DNA from 4 places in the Kitasatospora sp. NPDC127121 genome. Region 3 is predicted to be linked to each of the others. Evidence: riboswitches for the same ligand, from Rfam matches in the RefSeq annotation. Region 3 holds a riboswitch; each other region holds the start of a gene.
The links. Region 3 has a riboswitch for cobalamin ahead of ACFVHI_RS20990 (prenyltransferase/squalene oxidase repeat-containing protein). Riboswitches for the same ligand answer to the same signal wherever they lie in the genome.
Positions count from the first base shown of each region.

Region 1 (4,202 bases), on a different contig from region 3:
CGAACAGCTGGCGCGACAGGTACAGCCGCGCCTCCGGGGAGTTGATGTGCTTGTAGAGGCTCAGCACCACGTTGTTGGAGACGATCGAGTCCCCGGTGGCGAAGAAGGCGACCAGGCGGCCGATGAGGTGGCGCTCGCCCTCGCTGAGCTTGGCCAGGTCGGCGACGTCGGAGTGCAGGTCCACCTCCTCGACGGTCCAGGTGTTCTTGATCGCGTCCCGGTACCGGTCGTAGAACGACGGGTAGCGCATCGGGCGCAGGGTCAGCTCGAAGCCGGGGTCGAGCAGCATCTTCTCGCGGTCGGGGGTGCTCACTGGCAGGCCTCGCAGGACTCGGGGTTCTCCAGGGAGCAGGCCAGCGCGGCCTCCTCCTCCGGGGTGAGGGTCGGGGTGTTCACCGGCACGGGCGCGGACGCGGACGCGGGCGCGGCGGCGCGGGCGGCACCGGAGGCGGCCTGGGCGATCCGGGTCGCCGGGCGCGAGCGCAGGTAGTAGGTGGTCTTGAGACCGACCTTCCACGCGTAGGCGTACATCGAGCTGAGCTTGCCGATGGTCGGCGCCGCCATGAACAGGTTCAGCGACTGGCTCTGGTCGAGGTACGGCATGCGGGCCGCGGCCAGGTCGATCAGCGCGCGCTGGGGCAGCTCCCAGGCGGTGCGGTAGAGCGAGCGGACCTCGGCGGGCAGCCAGCCCAGCTCCTGGACGGAGCCGTTGGCCTCGCGCAGGGCGTCGCGGGTCTGCTGGTCCCAGACGCCGAGCTCCTTGAGCTCGCGCACCAGGTACGGGTTGACCTGGAGGAACTCGCCGGACAGCGTCTCGCGCTTGAACAGGTTGGAGACCTGCGGCTCGATGCACTCGTAGACGCCGGCGATGGACGCGATGGTCGCGGTCGGCGCGATGGCCAGCAGCAGCGAGTTGCGCAGGCCGGTCTCGGCGATGCGGGCGCGCAGCGCGGTCCAGCGGTCGGCCCACTGCGGGGCGGCCGTCGGGAAGTGGTCGATGTGCAGTTCGCCGCGGGCGGCGCGGGTCTCGCCGTAGGCCTCGTGGCGGCCCAGCTGCTCGGCCAGGTCGGCGGAGCGCTCGTACGCGGTGAGCATGATGCGCTCGGCGATGAGGGTGGAGAGCCGCGCGGCCTCGGCGGAGTCGAAGTCGATCCGCAGCTTGAAGAAGACGTCCTGGAGGCCCATCACGCCGAGGCCGACCGGGCGCCAGCGGGAGTTGGAGGTGCCGGCCTCGGTGGTCGGGTAGAAGTTGATGTCCACCACGCGGTCGAGGAACGTCACGGCGGTGCGGACGGTGGCGTCGAGGCGCTCCCAGTCCATGGCGCCGAGCAGGTCGTCGACGGAGGCCCCGGGGGCGACGTGGGCGCCGAGGTTGACCGAGCCGAGGTTGCAGACGGCGGTCTCGGAGTCGTCCGTGACCTCCAGGATCTCGGTGCACAGGTTCGAGGAGTGCACCGTGCGGCCGGGCAGCGCGGTCTGGTTGGCGGCGCGGTTGGAGGCGTCCTTGAAGGTCATCCAGCCGTTGCCGGTCTGCGCCAGGGTGCGCATCATCCGGGCGTACAGGGTCTGCGCGGGGATGGTGCGCACGGCCTTGCCGGCCAGCTCGGCCTTGCGGTAGGCCTCGTCGAAGTCGGAGCCCCACAGGTCGACGAGCTCGGGCACGTCGGCGGGGGAGAACAGCGACCAGTCCTCGTTGGCGTTGACCCGGCGCATGAACTCGTCCGGGATCCAGTGCGCCAGGTTGAGGTTGTGGGTGCGCCGCGCCTCCTCGCCGGTGTTGTCGCGGAGCTCCAGGAACTCCTCGATGTCGGCGTGCCAGGTCTCCAGGTAGACGCAGGCCGCGCCCTTGCGGCGGCCGCCCTGGTTGACGGCGGCGACCGAGGAGTCGAGGGTGCGCAGGAACGGGACGATGCCGTTGGACTTGCCGTTGGTGCCGCGGATCAGGCTGCCGCGCGAGCGGATGCGCGAGTAGGACAGGCCGATGCCGCCGGCGTGCTTGGACAGCCGGGCGATCTGCGCGTAGCGGTTGTAGATCGAGTCCAGGTTGTCCAGCGGGGAGTCGAGCAGGTAGCAGCTCGACATCTGCGGGTGCCGGGTGCCGGAGTTGAACAGGGTCGGCGAGGAGGTCAGGTACTCCAGCCGGCTCATCAGGCCGTACAGCTCGGCGACCTCGCGCACGGACTGCTCGCTGTCGCCGACCGCCAGGCCGCAGGCGACGCGGAGCAGGAAGTGCTGCGGGGTCTCGATGACCTTGCGGGTGATCGGGTGGCGCAGCAGGTAGCGGGACTGCACGGTGCGCAGGCCGAAGTACTCGAAGCGGTCGTCGCCGTGCGCGTCGATCAAGGCGTCCAGGGCGGCGGCGTGCTTGGCGACGAAGGCGGCGGTGGTGTCACCGATCAGGCCCTCGTCGTGGCCGACGGCGATCGAGGCGGCGAAGGAGCGCGAGCCCTGGCTGTTCGCCTCGTCGACGATCTCCAGGGCGAGCAGCCGGGCGGCCAGCTTCGAGTACTGGGGGTCCTCGGCGATCATCGACGCGGCGGCGTCCACGGCCAGCCCGCGCAGCTCGGCGAAGTCCGAGCCGGCGTGGCGGCCGCGCAGCGCGGCGGCGGCGACATGGCCGGGGTCCACCTGGGGGAGATCGACGCTGCGGTCGGTGAGCAGCCGAAGGAGCGCGCCGCCGGGGTCGGAGACCGTCGGGTCGGTGGAGGCGGGGCCGGTGCCCTGGGCGGGCAGGGTGGCTGAGGCAGCGGTGGTCAAGGCGCTCTCTCCTGGCGGCGATCGGCGGCGGTGATCGGGGGGTACCGGGCCGTTCGGGGCAGGGGAGCACGGCACGTACGCAGAAAGCGTCGCGCGACAGTGGCGTCCCCGGCCCGCCCGCGAGGCCCGGAAGGTAGTTCTCGTGCTGGCGCGGCCTCTGCGGGAGGGCCCGTGCGCACACCGTCGGCAGGTACTCGGACTCGCGGTGCGGCTGCTGGAGCCGCCCGCTCACCGCTGCGGGGCAGTCCCGGATTCGCACCGGGTTCCCCTGCATCGACAGCAGGATTGAGCATACATCTTGTGGTGTCTCTCTGATGCGACCCCACATGTAGTACGGCGCGGTGTGTCGGCGCGATAACCGGGGGTGCTGGGAGGGGGCGGGTCGTGGCCTTGGGGCGCCTCGGATCCGGGCTCCCGGGGCCCTGGTTCCGGGCTCCGGCGTCCTGGTTTCGATACGGAACGGTCACCGGGCGGACCGGCTGGCGGGGGCATGCCCTACGATCTGGGCGCATGAGCGAGCGAATCGCCGAGGGGCGCGTTTCGCGAAGCGATCATCGAGCGAAGCGAGGGGGCGCGTGAGCGACGGAACTGGCGCACCCGGGCAGGGTCCGCAGGGAACGCCTCCCACCGGGCCGGGGGACGCGCACGGTCAGCAGCCGCCGGTGGTGCCCGGTCCGGTGTTGCCGCCGAGCGGGGGCTTCGGGCCGCCGCCGGCCTCGTACGGACCTCCGGTGCCGCCCGCGCAGCCGGTGGCGCAGCCCGGTCCGCCGGGGCAGCCTCCGCTGCCGCAGCCGGGCCAACCGCGGCAGCAGCTGCCGCCGCAGTGGCAGCCGAACCCCCAGCCGCATCCCCAGGCGCATCCCCAAGGACACCCGCAGGCGCACCCGCAGCCGTACCCGCAGCCCCAGGCGCCGCAGCGCGCCGAGCCGAACTGGCAGGCGCTGGCGGACCGCAACGCGGCGGACGACAAGCGCCGCCGCCGGTTGCGGGCCCTCGGCGTGGCGGTCGCGGTCGTCCTGGTCGGCGGCCTGGTCGCGGGCGGGACGGTGCTGCTGACGAAGGGCGACGGCGACAAGCCGACCGCCGGGCCGACCGCCGGGCCGACCGCCTCGGCCTCCAACCGGCCGTCCTCCGCCGCGCCGAGTGCCGCACCGAGTGCCGCCCAGAGTGCCGCGCCAAGTGCCGCCGGCACCCCGGGCGGCGCGCCGGACGACCCGTCGAAGCCGATCTGGGAGGCCGCCACCGACCCGGCGCCGCAGGACGCGGGGGCGCTGTTCTCCGCACTCCAGGTGACGGTCAACGGCGCCACCTGGAACCGGACCTTCGTCTCGCTGGACTCGCCCTGCTGGGACGGGAACTCGACGACCGGCGGGCTCGGCAAGGTCCTCGGTGACCAGGGCTGCCAGAAGGTGCTCCGGGCGACCTACGTCTCCGGCGACAGCGCG
Region 1 covers NZ_JBHXTQ010000055.1:15,635-19,836, reverse strand. Annotated here, with positions in the region: gene ACFVHI_RS24830 (ribonucleotide-diphosphate reductase subunit beta) at 1-289, opposite strand, end outside; gene ACFVHI_RS24825 (ribonucleoside-diphosphate reductase subunit alpha) at 310-2,733, opposite strand; cobalamin riboswitch at 2,925-3,067, opposite strand; gene ACFVHI_RS24820 (hypothetical protein) at 3,489-4,202, shown strand, end outside.
Region 1: another riboswitch for cobalamin. It lies ahead of ACFVHI_RS24825 (ribonucleoside-diphosphate reductase subunit alpha); the one in region 3 lies ahead of ACFVHI_RS20990 (prenyltransferase/squalene oxidase repeat-containing protein).

Region 2 (4,202 bases), on a different contig from region 3:
GTGGGACGTCGGCGGCGTCGAACCCGCCTCCCGCGTCGCGCAGTTCACGGTGGACGACACCCTGCGAGGCCTCCCGCAGGTCATGGTGGAGGACCACTGCGTCCACCGCGGCCGCGGCCAACTCCCGGACGGCGGCGCGGCGTTCGGCGGCATGCAGTCCTGCGACGACCACCACGGGCAGCTTGATCCCGTCCACGCCGCTCACCAGCTGGCCTTGCGGACGCCGGGCAGGTGGCCGGCGTGGGCGTGGACGCGGAGGTTGACCCGGGAGAGGCCGAAGGCCCGCAGGTAGCCGCGGGGGCGGCCGTCGACGGCGTCGCGGTTGCGGATCCGGGTGGCGCTGGCGTCGCGGGGCTGGCGGGCGAGTTCGGCCTGGGCGGCGGCGCGTTCGGCGGGGGCGGTGCCGGGGTGGGCGATGATCCGCTTGAGCTCGGCGCGGCGCTCGGCGTACCGGGCCACGACGGCGCGGCGCTGCTCGTTCCTGGCGATCTTGCTCTGCTTGGCCATCAGACCTTCCCCCCTCGGGCGCGGATGCGGGCGACGGCGGCCTCGATGCCGATCGTGTCGATGGTGCGGATGCCCTTGGCGCTGAGGGTGAGCCGGACGTACCGGCCCTCGCCGGGCAGCCAGTAGCGCTTGTGCTGGATGTTGGGGTCGAAGCGGCGGCGGGTGCGGCGGTGCGAGTGCGAGATCGCGTTGCCGAATCCGGGCTTGCGGCCGGTGAGTTGGCAGCGGGCGGACATGGGTGCTCCCTGACGTCCGGGAATGGGCAGGACGGAGCTCACGTTACACCAGATGAAAATGACTTCCATTTCGGTGTACGGTTTCGCCCCGGCCCCGAACGCCCCGCCAACCCGCCAACCCGCCAACCCGCCAACCCGCCAACCCGGGAGGACACCCATGGCCCGTAGTGAACTGCGCCCCGTCATCAAGCTCCGCTCCACCGCCGGCACCGGCTACACGTACGTGACCCGCAAGAACCGCCGCAACGACCCGGACCGGATGGTCCTGCGCAAGTACGACCCGATCGCGCGCCGGCACGTCGACTTCCGCGAAGAGCGCTGAACCCCGCCCGCCCGAACTGAACCCCGCACCGACGAAACGCCGACCGGCAGCGACCCGTACCGCCCCGCAGCGACGAAACGGCGCCTCCCCCGGGATCCCGGGGGAGGCGCCGTCGCGGGTGGCAGCCGGCGCCGCGCGCCGCCCGCCCAACACGGCGGCCGCCCAGCACATATCCACCCCCGCCCCCGTACAGTTGGCGGTCGCCGCGGCCCAGACCACCACGAACAGCCCGGCGATCGCGTAGCCGACGTTGTCCAGCGAGATGCCCGCGATCCAGCCGGTGACCGGGTCGGTCAGATCGAGCTTCTCGTGCAGCACGCCGACCAGCTCGATGGTGCCGATGACGAAGGCCACCGCGATCGACAGCCCGGTGATCGTCAGGTTGTAGTAGACCTTCCGGACCGGGTTGGCGAAGGCCCACTGGTACGCGAAGTTCATGAACGTCCCGTCCAGGGTGTCGAACAGGCTCATCCCGGCCGCGAACAGCAGCGGCAGGCAGACGATCGCGTACCAGGGCAGCCCGGCCGCCGCGCCCGACCCGGCCATCACCATCAGGGTGACCTCGGTCGCGGTGTCGAAGCCCAGCCCCAGCACCATGCCCACCGGGAACATCTGCCCGGGCCGGGTGATCGAGCGGGTCGCCCGGTTCAGCACCCGGGCCATGAAGCCGCGCGAGTTGAGGTGCTCCTCCAGCTGCGCCTCGTCGTACGACCCGGCCCGCATCGCCCGGAACACCTTGAGGATGCCGAGCAGCGCGGCCAGGTTGAGCGCGCCGATCAGGTAGAGGAACGCGCCGGAGGCCGTCGTGCCGACCATCCCGAGCCACTTGTGGGTGGTCGAGTCGTCGTCCATCAGCGTGCTGGCCAGCTGCGCGCCGCCCGCCACCAGGGCGGCCATCAGCACCACCATCGAGGAGTGCCCGAGGGCGAACCAGAAGCCGACCGAGACCGGCCGCTTGCCGTCCGCCATCAGTTTGCGGGTGGTGTTGTCGATCACCGCGATGTGGTCGGCGTCGAAGGCGTGCCGCATGCCGAGGGTGTACGCGGTGATCCCCAGGCCCACGCCGAAGACCTGGGTGCCGACCGCGTAGTTGTGGGGCGCGACCAGGAAGATGAGCGTCCCGAACGCCACCACGTGCATGGCCAGGATCACCCCCATCAGCCCGGCCGTGCGAACGGTGTCCTCGCGCTTCCAGCGGAACGTGGGCAGCACGGACGGTGTCGCCGGCGCCTCGGCGGCGGCGGTTTCGGGCAGGGTCATTCGGGTCACGCTCCAGCACCTCGTGGAAACACTTCGTGAGATGCCGTGGCCGGTCTCCTGGCTTACGGGGGTCCCGTACCCGCCTTCCCAGGTGCGCGAGGCTCCCAGTGGCGTCGTGGGTACGGACGTCTCTCCATCGTCGACGATCACGATGGCCCGATCACAGTGGCGAGGGCCGCTCCGGACTGGGACCCCTGAGGATCCGTCACCGGTCTTCCCGAGCACCACGGCGGGGAACACCGTAGGGGCCAGGACCCACCCTTGCAAGGCTGCGCACCTGCGCAGGTGTCCAGGATCACAGGCCCCCTCCTGCAACAATGTGCGCATGCATCTCGTACCGGCCGACCGCGCGGGCCACCGCACCATCGACGGACACCGGGTCTGCGAGGCCATCGCCGCGATCGGCGACCCCGCGCACGTCCGCACCTGGGCCGAGCGGTTCTCCCTGCTCGCCGACCCCGGGCGGCTCGCCCTCCTGCTCGCCCTCCACCGGGCCGGCCCGCTCGCCGTCTCCGACCTCGCCGTCGCCACCGGCATGCGCGACCCCGCCGTGTCCCAGGCCCTGCGACTGCTCCGCACCGCGGGCGTGGTCACCGGGGACAAGGACGGGCGGGTCGTGCGCTACCGGCTCGTGGACGAGGCCATGCGCCCCCTCCTCGACGCGTGCGCCGCCGCCGAACACCACGAGCCCACCGCGGCCGTCGGCTGACCGGCCCCCCGGAGGACACGCCGGGGGGCCGGCCGGAGCAACCGCGGACCCGGTCAGGCCGCCTGGCAGGTGGGGCACCAGAAGAGGTTGCGCGCGGCGTGCTGCTCCGCCCGGACGTCGGTGCCGCAGACCAGGCAGGGCATCGCGGCCCGCCGGTAGACGTACACCTCGCCGCCGTGGTCGTCGACGCGCGGCGGGCGGCCCATCGCCTCGGGGGTGTGCTCGGGCCGGACGGTGTCGATCCGGCCCGCGCCGACGCCCTCGTGCATCAGGGCGACCAGGTCGGCCCAGATCGCGTCCCACTCGCCCCGGGTGAGGTCGCGGCCGGCGCGGTGCGGGTTGATCCCGTGGCGGAACAGCACCTCGGCCCGGTAGACGTTGCCCACCCCGGCCAGCACCTTCTGGTCCATCAGCAGCGCGGCGACGGTCGTACGGCTCGCCGATATCCGGCGCCAGGCGGCCTGCGGATCGGCGTCGGCGCGCAGCGGGTCGGGGCCCAGCCGGGCGGCGACGGCGGCCTTCTCCGCGCCGGTGACCAGCGCGCAGGTGTTGGGGCCGCGCAGGTCGGCGTAGCCGTCGTCGTTGGCCAGCCGCAGCCGGACCAGGCCGACCGGCTCGGGCGCGGGCCCGGTGCCGAAGGCGAAGCCGCCGTAGAGGCCGAGGTGGACGTGCACCCAGCCGCCCTCCTCGAAGCCGAGGAACAGGTGCTTGCCGACGGCTTCGGCCGCGGTGAGCAGCTGCCCGTCGATGGCCTTGGCCTCGTCGGCGAACCGGCCCTGCGGGCTGGACACCTCGACCGGGCGGCCGCCGAAGGCCTTCCGGTTCTCGGCGGCGAGGCGGTGGATGATGTGGCCTTCCGGCACGGGCGTCAGCTCCCCCGGGGTGGTTCGACAGGACCCGCACATCATCGCAGTCGGCACCGACAGCGCCGGATCGTCGCAGGTCAGCGGACCGGCATGCCCATCAGCCGGGCCAGGATGACGCGGTCCAGCTCGGCGGCGGTGCCGGCCACGTCCAGGTACGAGTTGTCGATGATCGGCAGCCCGGAGTTGTACCAGCCGGCCATCCGGCCGTGGATCCGCGCCACCTCCTCGTCACCGAGCCGCCGGGTACCGCCGCGCCGGGCGTTGCGGTGCAGCACGGAGTCCAGGCTGGGCAGCAGCACGAC
Region 2 covers NZ_JBHXTQ010000050.1:15,632-19,833, reverse strand. Annotated here, with positions in the region: gene ACFVHI_RS23600 (CobW family GTP-binding protein) at 1-196, opposite strand, end outside; gene rpsN (30S ribosomal protein S14) at 202-507, opposite strand; gene rpmB (50S ribosomal protein L28) at 507-743, opposite strand; gene rpmG (50S ribosomal protein L33) at 901-1,065, shown strand; partial or broken gene ACFVHI_RS23580 (HoxN/HupN/NixA family nickel/cobalt transporter) at 1,222-2,325, opposite strand; cobalamin riboswitch at 2,355-2,569, opposite strand; gene ACFVHI_RS23575 (metalloregulator ArsR/SmtB family transcription factor) at 2,651-3,034, shown strand; gene ACFVHI_RS23570 (Fpg/Nei family DNA glycosylase) at 3,088-3,897, opposite strand; gene ACFVHI_RS23565 (AAA family ATPase) at 3,978-4,202, opposite strand, start outside.
Region 2: another riboswitch for cobalamin. It lies ahead of ACFVHI_RS23580 (HoxN/HupN/NixA family nickel/cobalt transporter); the one in region 3 lies ahead of ACFVHI_RS20990 (prenyltransferase/squalene oxidase repeat-containing protein).

Region 3 (4,202 bases):
GAGCGCTCCGTCGGCGACCGCACACCCCACTCGCCGTTCAGGTTCACCGCACCGTACAGATCGACGAACGCCCGGTAGTCCGACGGCAGTTGGACCCCGAGCTCGGCCGGTGCCAGCTCCCACGGCACCCGCGCCGGGGTGTACACCGGCTCGCCCATGATCGCCCGCAGTCGGTCCCATGCCTCGGTCATTACCTGACCCCTCTCCGGCCGCCCGTCGTCAGAAGCTGCACTTTAGGCGACGGCTCCGACAAGCCACTGACCCGACCGGAAGACCGCCGGCTGACGGGCCCCGCTCGATCTCAACGGTTCGAAGCTCGTCCCCGGCGTCCAGGACGACCGGGACCTTCGGATCAGTTGCCGTAGCGGAGCGAGACGGTGTCGCCGAGGTGGACGGTGGTGGCCCGGGTGGCGGTGGTGGCGGTGGCGCCGTCCAGGCTGACCTTCCAGGTGGAGGAGCCGCTGTTGGCGGTGCCGTTGATCGCGGTGACGGCGCCGGTGCCGGAGGACGGGGTGACGGCGGTGACGCAGCCGGCGGGGGTCGCGGATGCGGCGGAGTCGAGGACGTCGCCGAGGGTCGCGGTGGTGCCGGTCGGGGTGAGGGTGACGGCGCAGACCTTGAGCGCGCCGGTGCCGTCGTCGATGACCAGCGCGAGCTTGGCGGCGGTGCCGGGGACGAAGGTGGTGGCGGCGGCCCAGGCGGGCTCGCCGGCGGTGGTCGGGGCCGGCGGGGTGGCGGTGAAGCCGGCGCCGGCGACGGCGCGCAGGCCGTCGACGGAGGCGTAGGGGGAGGGGGTGGTGTCGGTGGGCAGGTACTTGAAGCCGCCGCCGGGCTTGAACTGCTGGGCGATCAGGAAGTCGACGGGGCTCTTGCCGGTGCCGCTGGTGAAGTCGGCGCCCTGGGGGTTGATGCCGCAGGCGTTGAGGCCGGAGACGGCCCAGCCGTTGGAGTCGGTGTTGACGCCGAACATGGCGTTGAAGGCGCCGGAGGCGGTGAGCTTGCCCTTGAGGAAGTTCTTGGCGGCGACGATCGCCGGGTCGGTGGCGGGGACGCCCCCGGTGCAGAGCGAGGCCATGGCGGCACCGGTCATGTCGATGTCGCTGCCCTGGGCGAGGGCGTTCGGGTCGCCCGCGGCCTTGCTGAAGTTCCAGCCGCCGTCGTTGTGCTGGTTGGCGCGCACCGCCGTGACGGAGGCGTCGAGCAGCGGCTGCGGGACGCGGGGGCTGCCGGCCTGGGTCTTGGCGCCCGCGAGGGCGAGGAGGCCGAAGACGGTGCCGTTGAAGTTGGCGGACGGGCCGTAGTAGCCGGGTTCGGCGGTCTGCCAGTAGGCGGCGAGGTCGGCGACGAGGTTGCGGCCCGGGCCGACCCGGGCGGGGTCGATGCCGGCGGCGTAGGCGTTGAGGATGCCGCGCTCGTAGTCCGTGACGACCGGCGAGGCGCTCGGCCAGCCGGGGGCGGCGAGCTGGTTGCGGTACACCAGGCGGGCGTTCTTGGTGGGGTCGCCGCCGGGGGTGACGTCGGCGGCGGCCGTGCCGGCGGCCGCGAGTGCGCTGAACGCCCACTCGTTGGAGAGCCCGCCGCCGGTGACGTAGCTGCCGTCGGCGGCCTGGAGCGACTTCAGGTAGGTGACGCCGGTGCTCTTCGAGGTGGCTATCTGGGTCGGGCTGGCCGTCGCGTGGGCGGGGACGGCGGAGAGCAGGAGTGCGCCGGCCGTCAGGGCGACGGTGATGGCGGAGGCGGCGGAGGCGGCGCGGGAGGGGGTGGTCCGAGAGGGGGTGGTCCGCGAGGGGGCGAGGAGGGACACGGGACAGGCTCCTTGGGGTGGCGGGCGCCGACCCTGCCCCGGAGTTCCGGCGTCCGTTGGAGGGCGCGCGACTGCCGGAGCGGTCGCCGCCCGGATCGCGTGGGCCGGCTTTCGCCATGGTGCGTGGCCGGGCGGGCATTCGGGCTCAGGGCGGCACGATGGCCACCCCACACCGCTGCGCGTCAGCCCCGGATTCGCACCGGGTTCCCCCGCTCGGCCACCGCGGACGCTACCGCACGGCGCACCGGCCGACGAGGTGATGTGATCGATATGACGACCCGTTGACTCCCGTTCGACCGCCGTGGTCTGATGAACCGATTTTTTGCCCTCGGCATTCAGGGGAAGCCGGTCCAACTCCGGCGCTGACCCGCAACCGTGGACCCACCTGTGGTGGGTGAGCCGGAATGCCTGGACCGGGGGCCTGTTCACAGAGCACTTGCGTCGTCGCGGACTACGACGCGGTCCGGACGGTCCCTGCCCAGGAGACCGTCGGCTGCGCCGTTGCGTCCTGCGTCGACCGACCAGGGAGTCGTCGTGAGGGTCAGCAGCAGTCGCACACGTCACAGGAACCGGGACCTCGCGTCCGTGGTGGTCGCCGGTGCTGTCGCGGTCGCCGCCTGCGGAAGCGTCCTGTTCGGGCGCCCCGGCACCGCGGCCGCCGACCCGATCGAGCAGTGCACGGCGACGACGGGCGCGATCGTCGCCGTCGACTTCACCCACTGGGGCGGCGGCGTCGTCCGGGGCTGCGACGCCCACCCCACGACCGGGATGAACCTGCTGCGCGCCGCCGGCTTCACCACCGCCGGAACCGAGCACGACGGGCCCGCCTTCATCTGCCGACTCGGAACCGGGACCTTCAACAGCGGCACCCAGTACCCGACGCCGGCCGAGGAACCCTGCGTCAACACCCCGCAGGCCACCGCGTACTGGTCGTACTGGATCGCCGAACCCGGCCAACAGGCCTGGTCCTACAGCCGGTTCGGCGCCGGGACGCAGAAGCCCAAGCCCGGCGAGGTCGAGGCCTGGGTGTACGGCGGCACCGACATCGGCGGTACCAGCGGGGCACCGGGCTTCACCCCGGACTCCGTGAGAGCGAAGAGCGGCGGTTCGTCGGCTTCGCCGTCCGCCTCGCCATCCGCCTCGCCGTCGCCCTCGGCGACCCCGACACCGACCGGGCCGTCCACCGCCGGTGACCCGGCGGCCGCTGTGGCCTGGCTGGCCCGCCAACTCGTCGGCGGCGACCACATGGAGAACTGGGCCGTCGAGGGGCCGGACTACCCCCGGACCGCCCTCACCGCCATCGCCCTCGCCGCCGCCGGCACGCAGGACCCGGCGCTGCGCAGGACGACCGCCTTCCTCGCCGCCCACACCGACGCCTTCCTGTACCCCGACGGACCGGCCGGCCGGCCCGATGCGAGGGCCGCCGCACTGCTGGCCCTCGTCGCCGAGAGCACCGGCGGCGATCCCCGGGCCTTCGGCGGCCGGGACCTGATCGCCGCGCTCACCGGCCACGTCTGCACGGCGGCGGGGGAGAACGGCAAGTGCACCGCCGCCGGGGACTTCCTCGGCGCGGCCTCGCCCTGGGTCCAGTCCCTCGGCGTCATCGCCCTCCAACGCGCCGGCGTCACGCCACCCGCCCCGGCGCTCGCCCGCTTCACGGCGCTCCAGTGCGCCGACGGCGGGGTGGCCGGATCGATGATCGTCGCCGGCGAGCACTGCGAGTCCGACCCGCTCACCACCGGCCTCGCAGTCCTCGCCCTGCGTACGGCCCCCGGGTACGAGACGGCGGCGAAGAAGGCTTCGGACCAGCTCGCGGCCGGACAGCAGGCCGACGGATCCCTGCTCCCGTACCTCGGCGCCCCCGGCGACACCATCAGCACCGCGAGCGCGGCCCAGGCGTTCAAGGCCACCGGACAGGACACCCGCCGGGCCGCCGCCACGGCCTGGCTCGCCGCCCGGCAGGGTACGGACGGCGGCTTCGGCCCCGACGCGTCGACCACCGACCCGGACCCGGCCGCCACCGAGCAGGCGATCCTGGCCCTGACCGGCACCGACCTCACCAGCGTTCGGCACAACCCGGACGCCGGCACGCCGCCGACGACGCCCGCCACCACGAAGCCTGCCGGAAGAACCCCCGACGCCGCCAAGGGCAGCGTCTACCTCACCGACCCGTCCCGCCTGATCAACGGCCGCTACTACGAGGGCTTCCCGGCCTTCGCCGACTTCGGCCTCACCATCGACGGCGCCTACGCCCTCGCGGCCACCGGCACCGACGACGCCGCGCTGCGCAGGATCGTCGACTTCCTGGACCAGCCGGGCAAGGACGCCAGTGAGCGCACCGTCAACGACTGGACCGGCATCGGCACCGAGTACGCAGGCGGCGGCTCGATCGGAAAGG
Region 3 covers NZ_JBHXTQ010000041.1:31,440-35,641, reverse strand. Annotated here, with positions in the region: gene ACFVHI_RS21000 (SMI1/KNR4 family protein) at 1-191, opposite strand, end outside; gene ACFVHI_RS20995 (hypothetical protein) at 353-1,729, opposite strand; cobalamin riboswitch at 1,938-2,014, opposite strand; cobalamin riboswitch at 2,092-2,235, shown strand; gene ACFVHI_RS20990 (prenyltransferase/squalene oxidase repeat-containing protein) at 2,339-4,202, shown strand, end outside.

Region 4 (4,202 bases), on a different contig from region 3:
CCGGACTCCACCTCGTCCTCGATCCCGCGCGCCAGCATCTGGTAGCCGCCGCACACCCCGAGGACCGGCAGCCCGGCCGCCGTCCGCGCCTTCAGCGCCGGCTCCAGGCCGCGTTCGCGCAGCCAGGCCAGGTCGGCCACGGTGGCCCGGGTGCCGGGCAGCACCACCAGGTCGGCGTCGGCCAGTTCCTCCGGCCGGGTCACCCAGCGCACCAGCACGCCGGGCTCCTGCGCCAGGGCGTCCAGGTCGGTGAAGTTCGACAGCCGGGGGAAGCGCACCACGGCCACCCGCAGTACGTCCGCCCCGAGCGGGCCGCGGCCGTCGACCCGGTCCACCACCGTGGACAGGTCCAGCGAGTCCTCGGCGTCCAGCCACAGGCCCGGCAGCATCGGCAGGGTGCCGAGCACCGGACGGCCGGTCAGCCCGTGCAGCATGTCCAGGCCGGGCGCCAGCAGCCGCGCGTCGCCGCGGAACTTGTTGACGAACCAGCCCGCCACGTGCCGCTGGTCCTGCGCCGACAGCAGCGCCAGCGTCCCGTACATCGCCGCGAAGACGCCGCCGCGGTCGATGTCCCCGACCACCACCACCGGCAGCCCGGCGGCCGTCGCCAGGCCCATGTTGGCGATGTCCCGGTCCCGCAGGTTGATCTCGGCGGGCGAACCGGCGCCCTCGCAGACCACCACCTCGTAGCGGCGGCGCAGATCCGCCAGGCACTCCAACGACCGTTCCAGCAGGACGGGCTTGCGCTCGCGGTAGTCCAGCGCGCCCACCTCGGCGACCGGCCGGCCCAGCAGCACCACCTGGCTGCGGCCGTCCGCGCCCGGTTTCAGCAGCACCGGGTTCATCGCCGCCTCCGGCTCCACCCGGGCCGCCTGCGCCTGCATCGCCTGCGCCCGGCCGATCTCGGCGCCGTCGGCGGTGACGAAGGAGTTCAGCGACATGTTCTGCGCCTTGAACGGCGCGACCCGCACCCCCTGCCGGGCCAGCCAGCGGCAGATGCCCGCGGTCACCACACTCTTGCCCGCGTCCGAGGTCGTCCCGGCGACCAGCAGTGCGTTGCTCATGCCCTTCCCCTCCACCGTGTCGTCAGCAAGCGCAGCGCGACGTGCCCCGCGACCGTCGTACCCAGGGCCAGCGCGCCCACCCGCCGGGAGAGCACGCAGGCCCGCTCGATGTCGTCCACCGTCACCGGGCGCAACTCCGCGCCCAGCACCGGCCGGTGCTCCACCCGCTCCCCGTACTGGAGGGTCCCGCCCAGCCGGACGCCCACCGCGCCCGCGAAGGCCGCCTCCGCCTGGCCCGCGTTCGGGCTCGGGTGCGCCGAACCGTCCCGCCGCCAGACCCGCCAGGCCGTTTTCGGCTGCGGCGCGGCGGCCACCGTGAGCAGCGCCGTCAGCCGGGCGCCCGGCCAGCCCGCCACGTCGTCGAGCCGGGCCGAGGCCCAGCCGAACCGGGCGTACCGCGGCGAGCGGTGGCCGACCATCGCGTCCAGCGTGTTCACCGCGCGGAACGCCAGCAGCCCCGGCGTGCCCGCCAGCGTGCCCCAGACCAGCGCGTTCACCACGGCGTCCGCCGTGTTCTCGGCCACCGACTCGACCACCGCGCGGGCGATCTGCGGCCCGTCCAGCGCGCTCGGATCCCGCCCGCACAGGTGCGGCAGCCGTTCCCGCGCGGCCGTCAGGTCGCCCGTGGCCAGCGACCGGCCGATGGTGCGCGCCTCCCGGGTCAGCGAGGTGCCGCCCAGCACCGTCCAGGTCGCGGCGGCCGCCAGCGCGGCCCGGCCCAGCGGACGCCGGCCCACCGTACGGTCCAGGGCCACCGCGCCGGCCGCGACCGCGCCCACGCACATCGCCGTGTACCCGGCGCCGGCCACCCGGTCGTCCTGCCACACCCGCCGCTCCAGCCGGGTCGCCGCGCCGCCGAAGACGGCCACCGGGTGGCCGCGCCGGGGGTCGGCGAAGCGGGCGTCCGCGGCGAAGCCCGCGGCGGCGCCGAGCGCGAACGCGGCGGCGCGGGTCAGCGGGCGCACGGCGGGTTCGGCGGAAGGCCGCGTCGGGTCCGGCGGGTCGGGGCAGCCTGCATCGCGTGCGTGTCCTCACTCAGGGTCCGCGCCCTGGATCGACGTACCGGGGGCGAGAGTCTCCTGGCTTCCGGGTCGGACGCACCCCCGGGCCTTCCAGCGGCTTCTGACGGTCCGCCGTGGCAATGTTCCGAGCGTGCTCCCCGGTGACAGTGGCGGGACCGCGCCGGACTCGCACCGGCTTCCTCTGCATGCCTCCGTTTGGCCCCAGGATCCCATCACGCGGCCGAACCGGGAGTCAACCGAGGTCACGGAGGGGTTGGTCACACCTCGGAGCCCTGTCGCCGGTGCCGTTCTCGCCCGCCCGAGGCCCGCCCCGCCCGACGCCCCGCCCGCCCGAGGCCCGCCCCGCCCGACGCCCCGCCCGCCTGACGCCCGCCCTGCCCGACGCCCCGCCGTACCCCGGACGGCCCAGCCCGGTGGCCGCCCGCGCGGCCCCCCGGTGAACTGGTGCCCGAACACCGTCCGAGCAGCGCCCGGACACCGCCCGGACACCGTCCGGTCCAAGACCAGCCAAGACCAGCAGAGCGGGGAGCGATATGCGTTGGGGAACCGCGGCCGTCGTGGCGGCCGCCGTCGTCGGCGCCGGGGCCGCCGTCCTGGTGATCGGCCGTCGGGCCTCCGAACGGCTGGTCCACCCGGCGAGCGCCGTCCGGGAGTCGGGCCCCGTCCTGGTGCGGAGCCTCGCCGCGGGCCGGATCACCTTCAACCGCCGCCCCGAGAGCCTGCGCCCCGGCCGATGGGCCGTGGAGTGGGACGACCACGGCCACGCCGTCGTCGAGGACGTCCTGCACAGCGACGAGAACGGTGTCACCCGCCGCCTCGTCCGCGCCGACCGGGGCACCCTCACTCCCGGCACCGAGGTCCGCTTCACCCCCCGCGTCCACCTCGGCGACCCCACGGAGGCGCTCGGCCTCCCCTTCACCGACATCGCCGCCGACGGCGAACTCGGCGCGCTCCCCGCCTGGCGCCTCGACGGCAAACGCGGCACCTGGGTGATCCTCGTCCACGGCCCCGGCGCCGACCGGCAGCAGACCCTCCCGGTCCTCCCCGTCCTCGACCGCCTCGCCCTGCCCGCCCTCGCCGTCACCTACCGGGGCGACCAGGGCGCCCCCGCCTCGCCGGACGGGCTCGGCCACTTCGGCGAGACCGAGTGGCGCGACGTCGAGTCGGCGGTCCGGCTCGCCCTCGACAGCGGCGCCGGCCGGGTCATCCTGTACGGCTGGTCCCTCGGCGCCACTATGGCCCTCCAGACGGCCTCCCGCTCCGCCTGGGCCCATGCCATCAGCGGCCTCGTCCTGGACTCGCCGGTCCTCGACCTGCCCGCCACCGCCCGCCGCGGCGCCGCCCGGGCCGGCTACACCGGCGCCGCCGCCGAGCTCGGCGCCCTCGCCGCCGAGGGCCGCACCGGCGTCGACCTCGCCGACTTCAGCCGCATCGCCGAGGGCGCCGACCTGCGTGTCCCCACCCTCCTCCTGCACAGCCCCGACGATCAGGTCGCCCCGTTCCGCGCCGCCGAGCGCCTCGCTGCCGCCCGCCCCGGCGTGGTCAGCCTCCGGCCTTTCCCGGGCGCCGACCACGCCACCCTCTGGAACTCGGCCCCCACCCACTACACCGAACTCCTCCGCCGCTGGCTCACCCCCCTTCTCTGAACCCAGCCCCCCCCGCACGAGAAGTCACACCGACAGGGCCTCTGTACGAAACCCGGACCTCACCCGTCAGCCACGGAGTGTGACCGGTCGGGCGGGTAGCGCGACCGCCGCCGCAAGGGTTGAGCCGGGATGGCATGCCCCCGCCACCTGTTTCCGGCCAGGCGGTTTGCCTCTGTTGCCCGATTGTTGCCCGATCTTGGGGAGGCGCCGTCGACGGCCGCCCGTCCGTACAGCCAACCGGATGTGACAGAAGGCCGGTACAAGGGGAAGACTGCTCGACGTGACGTCTCGGAATCCGCGCGACCGTGATGCCCCGCTCCCTCCGACGATCGGTACTGGTGCGACGGTGACCCGTCTCCCCGGTACGGCCCACCGGCCCGCCGCCGGCAAGCCGGGCGGGGCCGGGGTACCCCGCCGACGAGGGCCCGCTGCGGCGCCCGGTCGGGGGAGGGTTCCCGTACCGGAGGGCT
Region 4 covers NZ_JBHXTQ010000006.1:85,362-89,563, forward strand. Annotated here, with positions in the region: gene ACFVHI_RS06030 (cobyric acid synthase) at 1-1,064, opposite strand, end outside; gene ACFVHI_RS06035 (cobalamin biosynthesis protein) at 1,061-2,029, opposite strand; cobalamin riboswitch at 2,137-2,269, opposite strand; gene ACFVHI_RS06040 (alpha/beta hydrolase family protein) at 2,620-3,732, shown strand; gene ACFVHI_RS06045 (hypothetical protein) at 4,079-4,202, shown strand, end outside.
Region 4: another riboswitch for cobalamin. It lies ahead of ACFVHI_RS06035 (cobalamin biosynthesis protein); the one in region 3 lies ahead of ACFVHI_RS20990 (prenyltransferase/squalene oxidase repeat-containing protein).